2 linked regions of the Ammoniphilus sp. CFH 90114 genome follow. The protein of the gene in region 2 interacts with the protein of the main gene of each other region in a pairwise test. Links are inferred from orthologs where the notes say so. Each region holds a gene or a part of one and is shown on either strand. Other genes may lie near its edges.

Region 1 (5,326 bases), on a different replicon or contig from region 2:
GACAAAACCCACTCGCCAGCCAGCCATGTTATAAGTTTTGGAAAGTGTATATACTTCGATCCCCACTTCTTTCGCTCCCGGGGCTTGGAGAAAGCTCACTGGCTTTTGTCCATCAAATCCAATTGCCCCATAGGCAAAGTCATGACAGACCACAATCCCATGTTTGTCTGCATATTGAATCGTTTCTTCAAAGAAAGAAAGTGGCGCCGTCGCTGCAGTGGGATTATTAGGATAATTCAAGAACATAAGTTTAGCTTTATTTACATCTTCAATAGGAATAGCTGAATAATCCGGTAGGAATTGATTCGCTTCTCGAAGAGGCATAAAGGACATGCGAGCCCCTGTTAAAGCAACCCCCGACCAATAATCTGGATATCCTGGATCTGGCACTAGGCAGATATCTCCAGGGTTTAATAAGACTTGACATACTTCAATTAAGCCTGTTTTCCCCCCAAAAACGATAGCCACTTCTTGTTCTGGATCCAACTCAACATCGAATTCACTTTTATACCAATGAGCAACCGCTTCTTTCAATTCCCTGCGCCCTTGGAATGGGGGATATTTATGGTGAATAGGATTAGCTACGGCACGTTGCATCTCTTCCACGATATGCTCAGGGGTAGGTAGATCTGGATTTCCTTGACCTAGATTAATTATATCGTGTCCTGCCGCTGCCTCCCTTTGCACCTTCGCGACAAGCGTAGCGAAAAATTGAGTTGGCAAGCCTTTCATAATATCAGCTGATTCAATGTTCATGCTTTCATTCCCCTTACATGATTACTCCATGCCTTAGTTTTTCCGAAGACGTTTCGCAATATAGTTCCCAATGGACTGAACCCCTTGAACAATAATAATTAAGAGAATAACAGTCCAAAGCATAACATCAAGTTCCCATCGCTGATAACCGTAACGAATCGCTAAGTCTCCTAAACCACCCGCACCAATCACCCCTGCCATCGCGGTTGCCCCGATCAAACCGATCGTCGCAATGGTTAAACCTAATGATATTGCTGGTCTAGCTTCTCTGATCATCACACGCCAGATAATCTGTCTTCTGCTTGCTCCCATAGATTTAAAAGCCTCAATAATTCCAGGGTCCACTTCGAGAAGAGCAGATTCCATTAATCTTGCAATGTAGGGAGCCGTATAGACCACAAGAGGTACGATAGCTCCTTTAACACCAATGGCAGTCCCTACGATAAACTTCGTAAATGGGATAATAGCAACCATAAGAATAACAAAAGGCACCGATCTAAGAATATTAATTATGACATTCAAGACATTATAGATCATGACATTCTCAAAAATATGCTTCGGACGAGTAACCACCAATAGAACACCAAGCGGGAGTCCTATTAATGCCGAGATCGATAAAGCGTAAAATACCATCCACCAAGTTTCAATTAAGGATTGAATATATAGATCGCTTCGATCAAATAAACTAGTCAACATCCTGCAGCACCTCCACACTCAAGCCTTCACTTTGCAAGTACTCCATTCCTTGTTGAATTACACTCGCTTCACCTGTTAGCTTCAAGATGAGACTTCCAAAGGTGGTTTCCTTAATTTGTGTTATATTCCCAAACAAGATATTGGGACGAAGCGGAAAACGGGTAGCCAGTTCAGCAAAGACAGGTTCTGTTGTTGTTTCACCGACAAAAGAGACACGGATGATTTCCCCATTTGCCCTTTCGTTTTTAAACTTAAGTTGAAGATTTTGAGGTAAATTAATGTCAAAAACATTTTTAATGAAGTTTTTGGTCGTTTGGGTTTTAGGTTGTGAAAATATCTCTAATACACTTCCCTGCTCTACAACCTGCCCATTTTCCATAACCGCCACATGATCACAAATTTTCTTAATGACATGCATTTCATGGGTAATCAACATAATTGTGATTTGAAATTTCTTATTGATATCCAATAGTAAATCCAAAATAGAGTCAGTAGTCTGGGGATCTAGGGCAGAGGTTGCTTCATCACAAAGAAGGATTTCTGGATCATTAGCTAATGCTCGAGCAATCGCTACTCTTTGCTTTTGCCCCCCTGATAATTGTGATGGATAAGAAGCCCCTTTATCTGACAATCCGACTAAACCTAATAATTCATTAACTTTCTTTTCGATTATATGCTTTGGCGTATTAGCTAACTCAAGAGGGGCTGCAATATTTTCAAACACCGTACTAGATGAAAGTAAATTAAAGTGCTGAAAGATCATTCCTATTTTCCGCCTTGCCTCACGTAGGTTGCGCTCAGATAGATTTGTCATTTCAACCCCATTTACCATGACAGATCCTGAACTAGGCGTCTCCAAGAGATTAACACAACGGATCAAGCTGCTTTTTCCGGCACCACTAAACCCAATAACTCCGAAGATTTCACCCTTCTTTATCTCTAGGCTAACGTTCTTAACCGCCTCTACATTGCGTCCATTTTGTTCATATGTTTTATATAAATTTTTGATAACAATCATTGAGTACCCAACCTCCAAACATCTTTGCTCATAGACCAAACAAAAAGAAGGACCCCCTGTTGGAGGTCTTCTCTTCCCTTTTCAAAAGCATCTCCTAATCCTCTTTTTTCCTGCATACAAGGAAAACTACCAGGATGGTACAACAGATCCTTGGAAATGCTCTTCTATAAACTTCTTAACTTCGTCAGAGTGATAAGCTTTTACAAGCTTTTGAAATTCTGGACGATCTTTATCAGCTGTACGTACGGCAATAAGATTTACCCACGGAGAATCACTAGGCTCAATAAAGATGGAATCCTTCGTTGGAACATATCCATGCTCCATCGCAAAGTTCGTATTGATTGCTGCTACCGCAAGATCATCAAGAGCCTTAGGAATAAATGCAGCTTCTAGTTCTTTAAACTTCAAGTTCTTAGGATTCTCAGCAATATCGTGAATCGTAGCTTTAACTCCTACCCCTTCCTTCAACTTAATTAAGCCTGCTTCCTCAAACAGTTGAAGTGCTCTTGCTCCATTCGTTGGGTCGTTTGGTAATCCTACTTGTGCCCCATCTTCTAGTTCACTGACATCTTTAATTTTAGTAGAGTAAAGTCCCATTGGGAAGTTAATGTTGTTAGCTAGTTTTACAAGATCTAAGTTATGATCTGCCTTGAATCTTTCCAAGTAAGGCTCATGCTGGAAACTATTAGCATCCAATTCCCCTTCTGCTAATACCTTATTTGGTTGCACATAATCGTTAAAGGCAACAATTTCAATTTCAAGGCCATCTTTTGCTGCTACCTCTTTTACTTTTTCCATTACTTCTTCGTGAGGACCAGCAGTTACCCCTACTTTAATCTTGGTAACTTGGTCTCCACCGCCACTAGCTTGACTTGGCTGATCGGAAGAACTTCCACACCCCGCAAGAAGTGATACTGCTAAAATAGAAGTTGTTAACACCTTTGTCCACTTTTTCATTTTCTAATACTCCCCTTCATATGTGTATTCGTGTTAAGGAGAGCGAACCTTTTTACTGTCAGCTACCAGGGCCCTTGGTTGTTTGACAAATAAAAAACCTCTTCGCTCAGAGAAGAGGTTTGACGTGTAGTAGTCACGGTCACGCTCTTATCTGTCAGGACAATTCGTCCTGTGGAATTGGCACAGCATCTTCTCTTTGAAGATCCGCTGCCGGGTTTCATCGGGCCAGTCCCTCCACCTCTCTGGATAAGAAAACAATTCCGATTGGAATTGTTTTATTTAATTGTTACTCTTACTCTACCATCCGACTCCATTGTTGTCAACATTATCTTTCGATCTGTTGAAAAATGCCGAATGTGAAGAAGTTAACGATATTGAGAATATTACGTTTTACTCATTATGTCAACGAAAAAAGATGAAGTCTTTATAATTTGAACAATCTGAGTAAATGAAAAAAGCCGGAGTTCTACTCCGACTTAAGGCTTACTCTTGATTATCAGGCATCAAAGATACAGGACGTTGTGGAAGGAAAGTCGAGATGGCGTGCTTATAGACTAATTGTTGCTTGCCATCGCTATCAATCACGATTGTAAAATTATCAAATGCACGAATGAGACCTCTCAATTGGAATCCGTTCACTAAATATATGGTAACGGGAACATTTTCCTTTCTTAAGTGGTTAAGAAACGTATCCTGAATGTTGATGGAATTTGCCATTGGGGGTTTACCTCCTCTATTTATATCTTAACAGTTATATTCGTTATCTTACCTAATCTTTCCTGCTACAAAGCTTCGAATATTTTCGACAAGCTCAGCTCTATCCCCAGGTTCTGTCATATCGAGCCAGTTGATATCTTTCATAGACCTAAACCAAGTCAATTGACGCTTAGCAAAATTACGGCTATTCTTTTTAATTCGTTCAATCGCTTCATCTAGCGATGTTTTACCATGTAAGTAATCTATGACCTCTTTATAACCAATTCCTTGCAGTGAAGGTATACTGCTATCATATCCTTGATCCAGCAATCTCTGAACTTCAGCCACAAGGCCTTGACTAATCATCAAGTCCACTCTCATATTTATTCTCTCATAGAGAAGTGTGCGTTCCATAGTCAATCCCAGAAGACAGAGCTGATAGGGGGATTCGGAAGAACGCTGTTGATATTCGGCCATCGGCTTACCCGTTAATTCATAGATTTCAAGGGCACGGATAACTCTTTTTACATCATTTTGATGCAATCGCTTAGCTGTAATTGGATCAATGGCCTGCAAGCGCTGATGGAGTGCTTCCTTCCCATGGAGTTCCGTATACTCTTCTAAGGCTGTACGCAAGGATAGGTCCTTCTGCGCTTCTGAGAACTTGTACTCATAGATGACGGACTGGATATACAGCCCTGTTCCTCCCACGATCATAGGAAGCTTACCCCTCAGATTGATTTCCGTAATGAGCTGGCGTGACTGATGCTGAAAATCAGCAACCGAGAAATCTTTATCCGGCTCAAGGATATCAATCAAATAATGAGGAACCGAATCCATCTCAGCTTCTGTAATCTTGGCTGTTCCGATATCCATTCCCTTATAAACCTGCATGGAATCCCCCGAGATGATCTCACCATCTAGCGCCTTAGCCAGATCGATACTTAAGGACGTTTTCCCCACTGCAGTCGGACCTACAATCACGAGGAGTTTCTCTTTATTACTCATGTCTTATTCTCCTTCAAACCTCGAGGATGCCATAGGCGACTTCCTTGTTCTCGTTGTAGATCATGGTAAATCCCAAGCGATCGAATTCTCGGCTATCCCTTCGCTCCTTAAGAACTACGCGACGCCTGGCCACCCGAACGGCTTCCTGAATGGCGGTCGTTTCAAGAGGGGATGGGTTAGCAAAGCCGCGAAGTA
Region 2 (7,837 bases):
CTAACTTCCTCCTGAATACTCTTATAAGATAATAAGCTCTTTCGTTGATTGAGTAATGATCTCACAACCATTCTCCGTGATGAGGATATCATCCTCAATCCGCACTCCACCTAGCTGGGAAAGATAAATACCTGGTTCAACAGTCACTACCATGCCCGGTTTAAGTACAACATCACTTTTAGATGATAACCCAGGACCCTCATGGACTTCAAGTCCTATTCCGTGACCAGTGCTATGCCCGAAGCATTCACCATAACCAGCTTCCGTAATCACTTCTCGAGTTAAGGCATCCGCTTCTTTGCCAGTAAGACCTGGCCTGATTTCAGTAACCCCTCTCAACTGGGCTTTTAAGACTGTCTCATAAATTTCCCTAAGCTTCTCATTAGGCTCACCAACTGCAACGGTTCTCGTCAAGTCTGATATATAACCATTGTAATAAGCTCCAAAATCCATCGTCACAAGTTCCCCGGATTGAATTACTTTATCGCTAGCCACTCCGTGTGGTAAAGCGCCCCTCTGTCCAGAAGCAACAATGATATCAAAGGAAGAGGATTTTGCTCCTAGTTTGCGCATATAAAACTCGATTTCTAGGGCTACATCGCGTTCAGACACACCAGGCTTAATAAATCCAAGAATATGCTTGAAGGTATTGTCTGCCATCTGGCACGCTTGTTTGATTACGGCAATTTCGTCTGCAGATTTGATCATTCGGAGTTCCTCAACAATCCCCTGAGTCCCGATCCAATCCCCGTTGGCTCCGCAAGCTTGTAGTCCCTCATACAAAGCATAAGAGACATACTGCTTTTCGAAACCAATCTTGGATGGTTGAGTGATTTGCAATTGTTTTCCAACCTCTTCAAGCAAAGTTCCTTGATGACGAATCACTTCAAAATCTGGAGCCTGATCAGCCGCTTGGTCTTCATAACGAAAATCAGTGAGCAACAGAGCCTTATCTAAGGTAATGAGCAAGTAACCTGCACTACCGGTAAAGCCACTTAGGTATCTCCGGTTCAATAGACTTGTGATGAGTAGGCTATCTAGCCCTTGCTTCTCCATCTTTTCTCTTAATTGCCATAATCGATTCTTCATCATGTGTGGTCACCTCCGGTTACATGATCGTATAGAGCTGTTAATGCTAATTCATACCCTTTAGTACCCAACCCTACAATCTGTCCAATAACCACAGGTGAAATGACGGAATGGTGACGGAATTCTTCTCTCTTATGAACATTGGAAATATGGACCTCAATAACCGGCATATTAACGGCCGCAATTGCATCTCTTATGGCATAACTATAATGGGTGAAGGCCCCAGGATTAATAATGATACCGTCCAAAGTTTGGAAGGCTTCATGGATTCTATCAATAATTTCTCCTTCATGATTCGATTGGAAAAATCGAAGCCTGCAATCTTGGAGTCCTTCCGCTTGTTTTACTAAGCGCTGCTCTACATCCCCTAACGTCTCGTATCCATAGACACTCGGTTCTCTTCGGCCCAGCATATTCAGATTAGGCCCATTAATAATAAGAAAGGTTGGCATATTGGATAACCTCCTATAAATTGGAGATTCTAGTTCTTTTACTTTGCCAATTTTATCACAAGCCTTACCATTTGAATACTACCTTGCCGCTCCTTCTTTACTTGCAAACTCGGTGGATAGAGAAAATCCAACGAATAATCCCCAGAGGATAAATAAGCATAACTCCGTGGTAAATGTATTCATTCCCAACACATGAATCGGCTTATTAGTGAAACCGATTAATGGATTCAAAACATAATAAAAAAAACCGAAACCTCCTACTCCAAGGCCAATGCCTATCCATGGAGAATAGAACCTAGCTAAGGTAAAAACATAGGCTAGAGCCACTAAAATAGAAAGTACGGTTGCAAACCCAACACCTGTAAACTGGGCTAACGGTCGATCCACCAACTCGGGCTGGAAAAAAGGGGTCACAAATAAGGAAGGTCCTACCTTCGTGAAATTCATAAAGTAGGCAACATAGCCAAGCATCGTCCAAAAGGCGCCCCCAATTCCCCCAATAATCATTGCGGCTTTAATCTTACGCATTTTGACATCTTGCATACTTTCTTCTTTCATAAGTTAAACCCCCGTTAATTAGTCGCTCCTAGTATACCCCTTCGTCCCCAGTAAAAAACAAAAACCAGAATGCAGACATCCATTCTGGTTTTTGAAAAAATGATTATTTGTGCTCGGCTAACCAAGCCGCAACGAGTTCAGCATCGGCACCTTGGAGCATCTTTGGAGGCATGCCACCTTGACCATTATTGATAATACCAAGTATTTGCTCCTCGGACAGTTTAGCCCCAACCTGTTTAAGGGCAGGTCCTGCGCCACCGGACAGATCGGCGCCGTGACAAGCTGCACATCCTTGGTTATATTTCGCCTCAGCAGCTGTTGCATCCACCGTACCACCGCCGCCAGCTGCCGGTTGTTGCTGCTCTGCAGGAGCAGGTGCAGGTGCTGGGGCTGCTTGATCACCGCCTCCACCACCACAGGCTGCTAATGCGGCGATAAGAGTGGTACTTAATGCTATCGAAACAATACGCTTCATTTCTTCACCCCCTCCATCTCTCATATTACTTATCATTACCTCCTTTATTCAAGTACAACCGGTAAATGTTGCTAATTGTTCACATTTTATTTAATTCTGGACTGTAGGTACGTTAAATAGCAAAATCTTACAGAATATCGGGTTTAACCCACTGGAAATCCAAGCCCACGATGATGTAAAATAGAAGAAATACACTATTCTCTCCTTTTTATTTTCGAATGGGGATACAGCTAGGAAAGGAAGATAAACCTTGTCACAACAAAAACCGATAGCCTATGGAGGTCAAGCCGTTGTCGAAGGGGTCATGTTTGGCGGCCGCAAGGTCATCGTGACGGCCATCCGAAGAAATGATGATACCATCGAATATTTTGAAGAGGAAAGAAAAGCAAACCCTGTCTTAAACAAATTTAAGAAAATACCTTTTGTCCGAGGAATTGTCGGGTTAATTGAAGCAAGTGCCAATGGTTCCAAACACCTTAACTTCTCTACGGAGAGATATGACGTCACCCCTGGGGAAGAGCAACTAGAAGAGGATAAGGACTCATCCTGGAATTTAACCATGATCCTTGGGGTAGCCGTAGTCGGTGTTCTCTCGTTTATCTTTGGTAAGCTCATCTTTACCATTGCACCAGCCGTTTTAGCGGATGTCCTGTTTACTCGCTGGGTCACCAACAACATTTTACAGAATCTTATAGAAGGTGTAATTAAGATCCTCCTTTTATTAGCGTATCTATTCGCCATATCCCAAACTCCATTGATAAAGAGATTGTTTCAGTACCATGGCGCAGAACATAAAGTGATTAATACGTATGAGGCAGGAGTGCCACTAACCGTAGATAATGTCCAGGGGTTTTCAAGACTTCACTACCGATGCGGTAGCAGCTTTATTATTTTCACCGTTATCGTAGGTGTCGTTATCTACTCCTTCTTCCAGTATGACACGTTATGGGAAAGGATATATCAGCGAATTCTTCTTCTTCCTGTGGTCATCGGGGTATCCTATGAAGTTTTACAATTCAGCAACAAGCTCCGTGATGTTCCTTTGCTTAGGATCTTAGGATATCCAGGACTTTGGCTGCAGAAGCTGACAACAAAGGAACCGGAAGATAAGCAAGTAGAAGTTGCGATCGCTTCCTTTGAGAAGATGATAGAGATGGACAGAGGAGCAGAATTCAATAAACAAGTCGCTACAACAGGTTAAGTTAGATAAGGAGATACTTTCGTCCCATATAGTGAAAATGAGGTGAGACTCTTTGACCAATAACACCAAGTTGTTTTTCATTGTATTATTCTCATTAGCTGCCATTGGTTTAGTCAAGGTACTTAAAACTAACCCAATGATGCTCTTTATCAGCATAGCCTTTTCGATTGGGATTATCTTTCTCCTGGGTCGCTTCATGGGTGGTGGAAGGCGATCTACCGATAAAGGATACCAAAAGGCACTAAAGACCCAAAAGAAAAAAGGCGGGAAACTAAGCCCTACCGAGATTCAGAAGCTCACTCGATTGAAGAAAACTTCCCGTTCTCGTGAGATCCCTTTCAAGGTCATTGAAGGAAATAAGAAAGGGAAATCGCAGAAGGACAAAGAGAATCAGAGTCACTTTCACTAACTTATTTATAAAAAGCTAAAGGACCTATCGCATCATGATAGGTCCTTTTGTTAATTCGAAGTTTCCTTCGTTTCATCTTTTTTCTCTTGTTCCATTTGCTCATCCATATCCTTCAAGCGCTGTAAATCCCTTAATCTTGAAGGGTCTTCATTAAAGTAATGAACTAGGTATTCAATACAAGTAATTGCATCCCAACTCAGATGATGTTCAATCCCTTCCACATCATCATAGATCTGTTCCTGCGAAACTCCGATCATTTCCAAAAAGTTCTCCAATAAGGTATGACGATCAACCAACCGCTTGCCGACCTTTTTCCCTTTGGCAGTCAAAACAAGCCCGCGGTATTTCTCATAAACGAGATATTTGTTGTGATCAAGCTTCTGGACCATTTTGGTGACGGAGGAAGGATGTACGGAAAGAGCTTCAGCTATATCAGATACTCGGGCGTATCCTTTTTCCTCGATGAGCGTATAAATCTTCTCCAAATAGTCTTCCATACTAGGAGTTGGCATATATATCCCCCCATTCATCCTCTACGTCCATAATCACATAACAACAATATTACCTTAAGTTGCTATGGTGAGGCAAGTGAATTTAAGTGGCTTATACGAAATAATAAGCCTGAGGTGAGAAAATCATGGCGACACTAACCCTAGAAAGAAAAACCCAGCATGTAAACAAGCCTTTTGAGCCAGATGTCGTCTTCTTTGAGCCTCAAGCTCTTGAGTATCCGTTGGGTAAGGAGCTCATGAATCGGTTTAAAGGATCGAATACCCCGATCCAGATGACGACTTCCCATAACCAAGTCCGAGGAATTCAAGGAGAATCGGGTTCACCGGAATGGTATCGAAACGCGAAACGGACACTAGTTGTGGGAGTAAAAAGATCCCTGAAATTTGAACCCTCCAAGCCATCAGCAGAATACGCTATACCGCTAGCTACGGGTTGTATGGCTCATTGCCATTATTGCTATTTGAACACGAATGTAGGAACCAAACCCTACATCCGAGTGTATGTGAATCTAGAGGAAATCTACGGGCAAGCAGAAAAATATATGAGAGAACGTGCTCCCGAAATCACCCGATTCGAAGCCGCATGTACCTCAGATCCGGTAGGGATTGAACATATTACAGGGTCATTAAAAAGAACGATCGAGTATTTTGGTCAACAGGAATTAGGACGTCTACGATTTGTTACTAAATTTGCCAATGTAGACTCCTTGCTCGACGCGAAACACAATGGTCATACTCGATTTCGTTTTAGTATTAATGCCGATTATGTGATTCGAAATTTTGAACCTGCTACCTCTTCTTTCTTGGATCGAATCGAAGCCGCTAAGAAGGTGGCTGAAGCAGGATATCCGTTAGGCTTTATTGCCGCCCCTCTCTATCGGTTTGACGGATGGAAAGAAGGGTACGAAGATCTTTTTGAACTACTGGCTCGTGCCTTGCCTTCATCAGCTACAAAAGACTTAACGTTTGAACTGATTCAACATCGGTTTACTAAGGTTGCTAAAAATCTGATCTTAGCACGTTATCCAAAAACCAAATTAGAAATGGACGAAACCAAACGCCAATATAAATGGGGAAAGTACGGACGAGGAAAGTACGTGTATAAGAAGGATGAAGCAGCTGAACTTCAGATGCATCTAGAAAGGCTCGTCCATTCCTATTTTCCTCAAGCTGAAATTAGTTATTTCACTTAATACAAAAGGCGACCAATATGGCCGCCTTTTTATTAATTGGACTGTAAAATTTCGAGCTCCTGAAAAACCGACTCCAAGTAATCGATATCCACTTTGTCCTCTAAAGCACTAAACAGTCCTGCATAGTGTTCCTCTAGCTGCTCTAAGAGCTGCTTTTTCTTTTCCACCGTGTTTTCCTCAAACTGATCGTGGTAGTATTGCTTCATTTTGGATCCACACTGTTGCAAGTAAGTGGTGACAGGTTCTGAAGCCCATTCCTCTAGGCTCTCTCGCATCTTATCCCTGCCTCCCTGTTCGAAAAATTGCTTATGAGATTTAAATTGTGAAAGAATCTTGCGAATAGATGAACCATCGTAATCCAGATCTTCTGGGAATTCAGGTACAGCTAATGAATAAGACTGATATGGGATTTCTAACACAGCTTGAAGTTCTTTTTGCATGTCCTCTATGATCTGAGAAGTTAATTGATTTAATGTTTTCTCTAAGCGTAAAGAAGTTGCCCGAAGTTCCTGGCCCAAAGAAAAAACGATATTGCGGATCATCTCGTCAAAACATTGCTGCAGGATAGCCTTATTATCTCTTCCCTTTTCTTCCTTGATGACGGCTGGATTAAAGGATAAGCTGTACCAATCATTAAATCCATAGAACAAACGCTGTTTAACATAGAAGAGCAGTTCCTCAACTTCCTTCTCCACTGATCCTTTTTCCCGGTCATAATTAAAGGAACTTACCGTACTTTCATCCTTATCTTTGGCCTCGAGATACTGTGACCTTTTACGCGTCTTCACTTCTTCCCCTTCTTTGGCTGACTCAATAAATGAACGAAGAGTCGCACTTGAACGGTTCATCTCTCCTAACGCCGATTGAATGGCAACTTCGGTTAGCTCCTCAATCGTAAAACGAATAAAGTCTTGCTCAAAGGCTTCGAATCCGGAGAAAGCAAGGGCTTCCGCCGGGGGCATAAGGCGTTCGGCCGATTGCGTTCTCTCCCTGTAGACTCTCTCCGCGGAATCCGACAACTTACCTTCCCCTAGCATTCTGGCAAGAAGTGCCGTCTGGCTTGAAACAGGATATAATCGCGGGTTGCGAATCCCGCATGTAAGGAGGTTATCTTTTACGTGCTGAACTACCCCTTGCAATTCGTCCTTAGAACGGGCCAGATCGGCAGCATTCACTAAGAAGAACATCTTATCCATCTCAAAAGTATCTTTGACTCTTCCGAGCTGCTGTAGGAACTCTCGGTCTGCGTGGGAGAAAGCATGATTATAGTAAGTCACAAATAACACCGCATCAGCATTCTTGATATAATCAAAAGCAACCCCCGTATGGCGTGCATTGATGGAATCAGCTCCAGGGGTATCTACAAGGGAAATTCCTTGATCCGTTAAAGGGCAAGAATAGTAGAGCTCAATCCACTCTACAAAACAAGCTTTGTCCTCTTGCGCAACCAATTCCTTAAATTCGTCCATTCCAACTAGAACCTCTTGATCATATTGACCTTCCATGGCAGTAAGACCCCTCTTAACAGCCGCTAAAAAGGAATAATGCGGTTTAGCTGTAGGCAGAATCTCATCTATATTGATGCGATCAATCTTAGACACAGCTTCTTCAATGGAGCTCGCTTGAATCCGGAAGATCGCCAGAGAATGCAACACGTCTTTCGTCATATCTTGCTCACTCTTGATCTTGACGCGGACAGTTCCATGCGGGAACTTACCATTAGGCGGCAATATCTTATTGATCGTGGCTGTTGTCGGATTCGGTGAGACGGGCAATATCATATCCCCCATCATAGCATTGGCAAAAGAAGATTTCCCTGCACTAAACGCTCCAAACAAAGCTACTGTAAATAAGTTTTGCTCTAGTCGATCGGCACGCTGTACCATATTCTTGGCAGCGAGAGCCTGCCCCTTAAGACTTTCTACAAGGTTGGCTGCTTTGCGAAGCC

Evidence for each region. The genes of interacting proteins can lie anywhere in the genome.
Region 1: the proteins of mntR (region 2) and EIZ39_RS03075 interact in binary tests that used the Escherichia coli proteins (3 or more experiments, as listed by UniProt). The link is inferred for Ammoniphilus sp. CFH 90114 from one-to-one orthologs.

Annotation. Positions count from the first base shown.
Region 1 is NZ_SDLI01000001.1:587,776-593,101, reverse strand. The notes cover bases 457-3,443. They hold EIZ39_RS03075 (methionine ABC transporter ATP-binding protein), read right to left. Parts: upstream 2,471-3,443; coding sequence 1,442-2,470; downstream 457-1,441. Other genes in these bases: EIZ39_RS03070 (MetQ/NlpA family ABC transporter substrate-binding protein), read right to left, coding at 2,597-3,427; EIZ39_RS03080 (methionine ABC transporter permease), read right to left, coding at 790-1,452; EIZ39_RS03085 (pyridoxal phosphate-dependent aminotransferase), read right to left, coding at 457-756. Outside these bases: more of EIZ39_RS03085, read right to left, coding at 1-456; RNA chaperone Hfq, read right to left, coding at 3,911-4,144; tRNA (adenosine(37)-N6)-dimethylallyltransferase MiaA, read right to left, coding at 4,193-5,131; EIZ39_RS03055 (class I SAM-dependent methyltransferase), read right to left, coding at 5,145-5,326. UniProt on the Escherichia coli protein: Part of the ABC transporter complex MetNIQ involved in methionine import. Responsible for energy coupling to the transport system. It has also been shown to be involved in formyl-L-methionine transport.
Region 2 is NZ_SDLI01000002.1:342,179-350,015, reverse strand. The notes cover bases 2,966-5,662. They hold mntR (transcriptional regulator MntR), read right to left. Parts: upstream 4,697-5,662; coding sequence 4,235-4,696; downstream 2,966-4,234. Other genes in these bases: splB (spore photoproduct lyase), read left to right, coding at 4,822-5,662; EIZ39_RS06380 (SA1362 family protein), read left to right, coding at 3,828-4,184; EIZ39_RS06385 (DUF1385 domain-containing protein), read left to right, coding at 2,966-3,775. Also shown: EIZ39_RS06405 (M24 family metallopeptidase), read right to left, coding at 22-1,092; aroQ (type II 3-dehydroquinate dehydratase), read right to left, coding at 1,089-1,541; EIZ39_RS06395 (YqhR family membrane protein), read right to left, coding at 1,620-2,099; EIZ39_RS27645 (c-type cytochrome), read right to left, coding at 2,203-2,574; more of EIZ39_RS06385, read left to right, coding at 2,825-2,965; more of splB, read left to right, coding at 5,663-5,889; EIZ39_RS06365 (dynamin family protein), read right to left, coding at 5,922-7,837.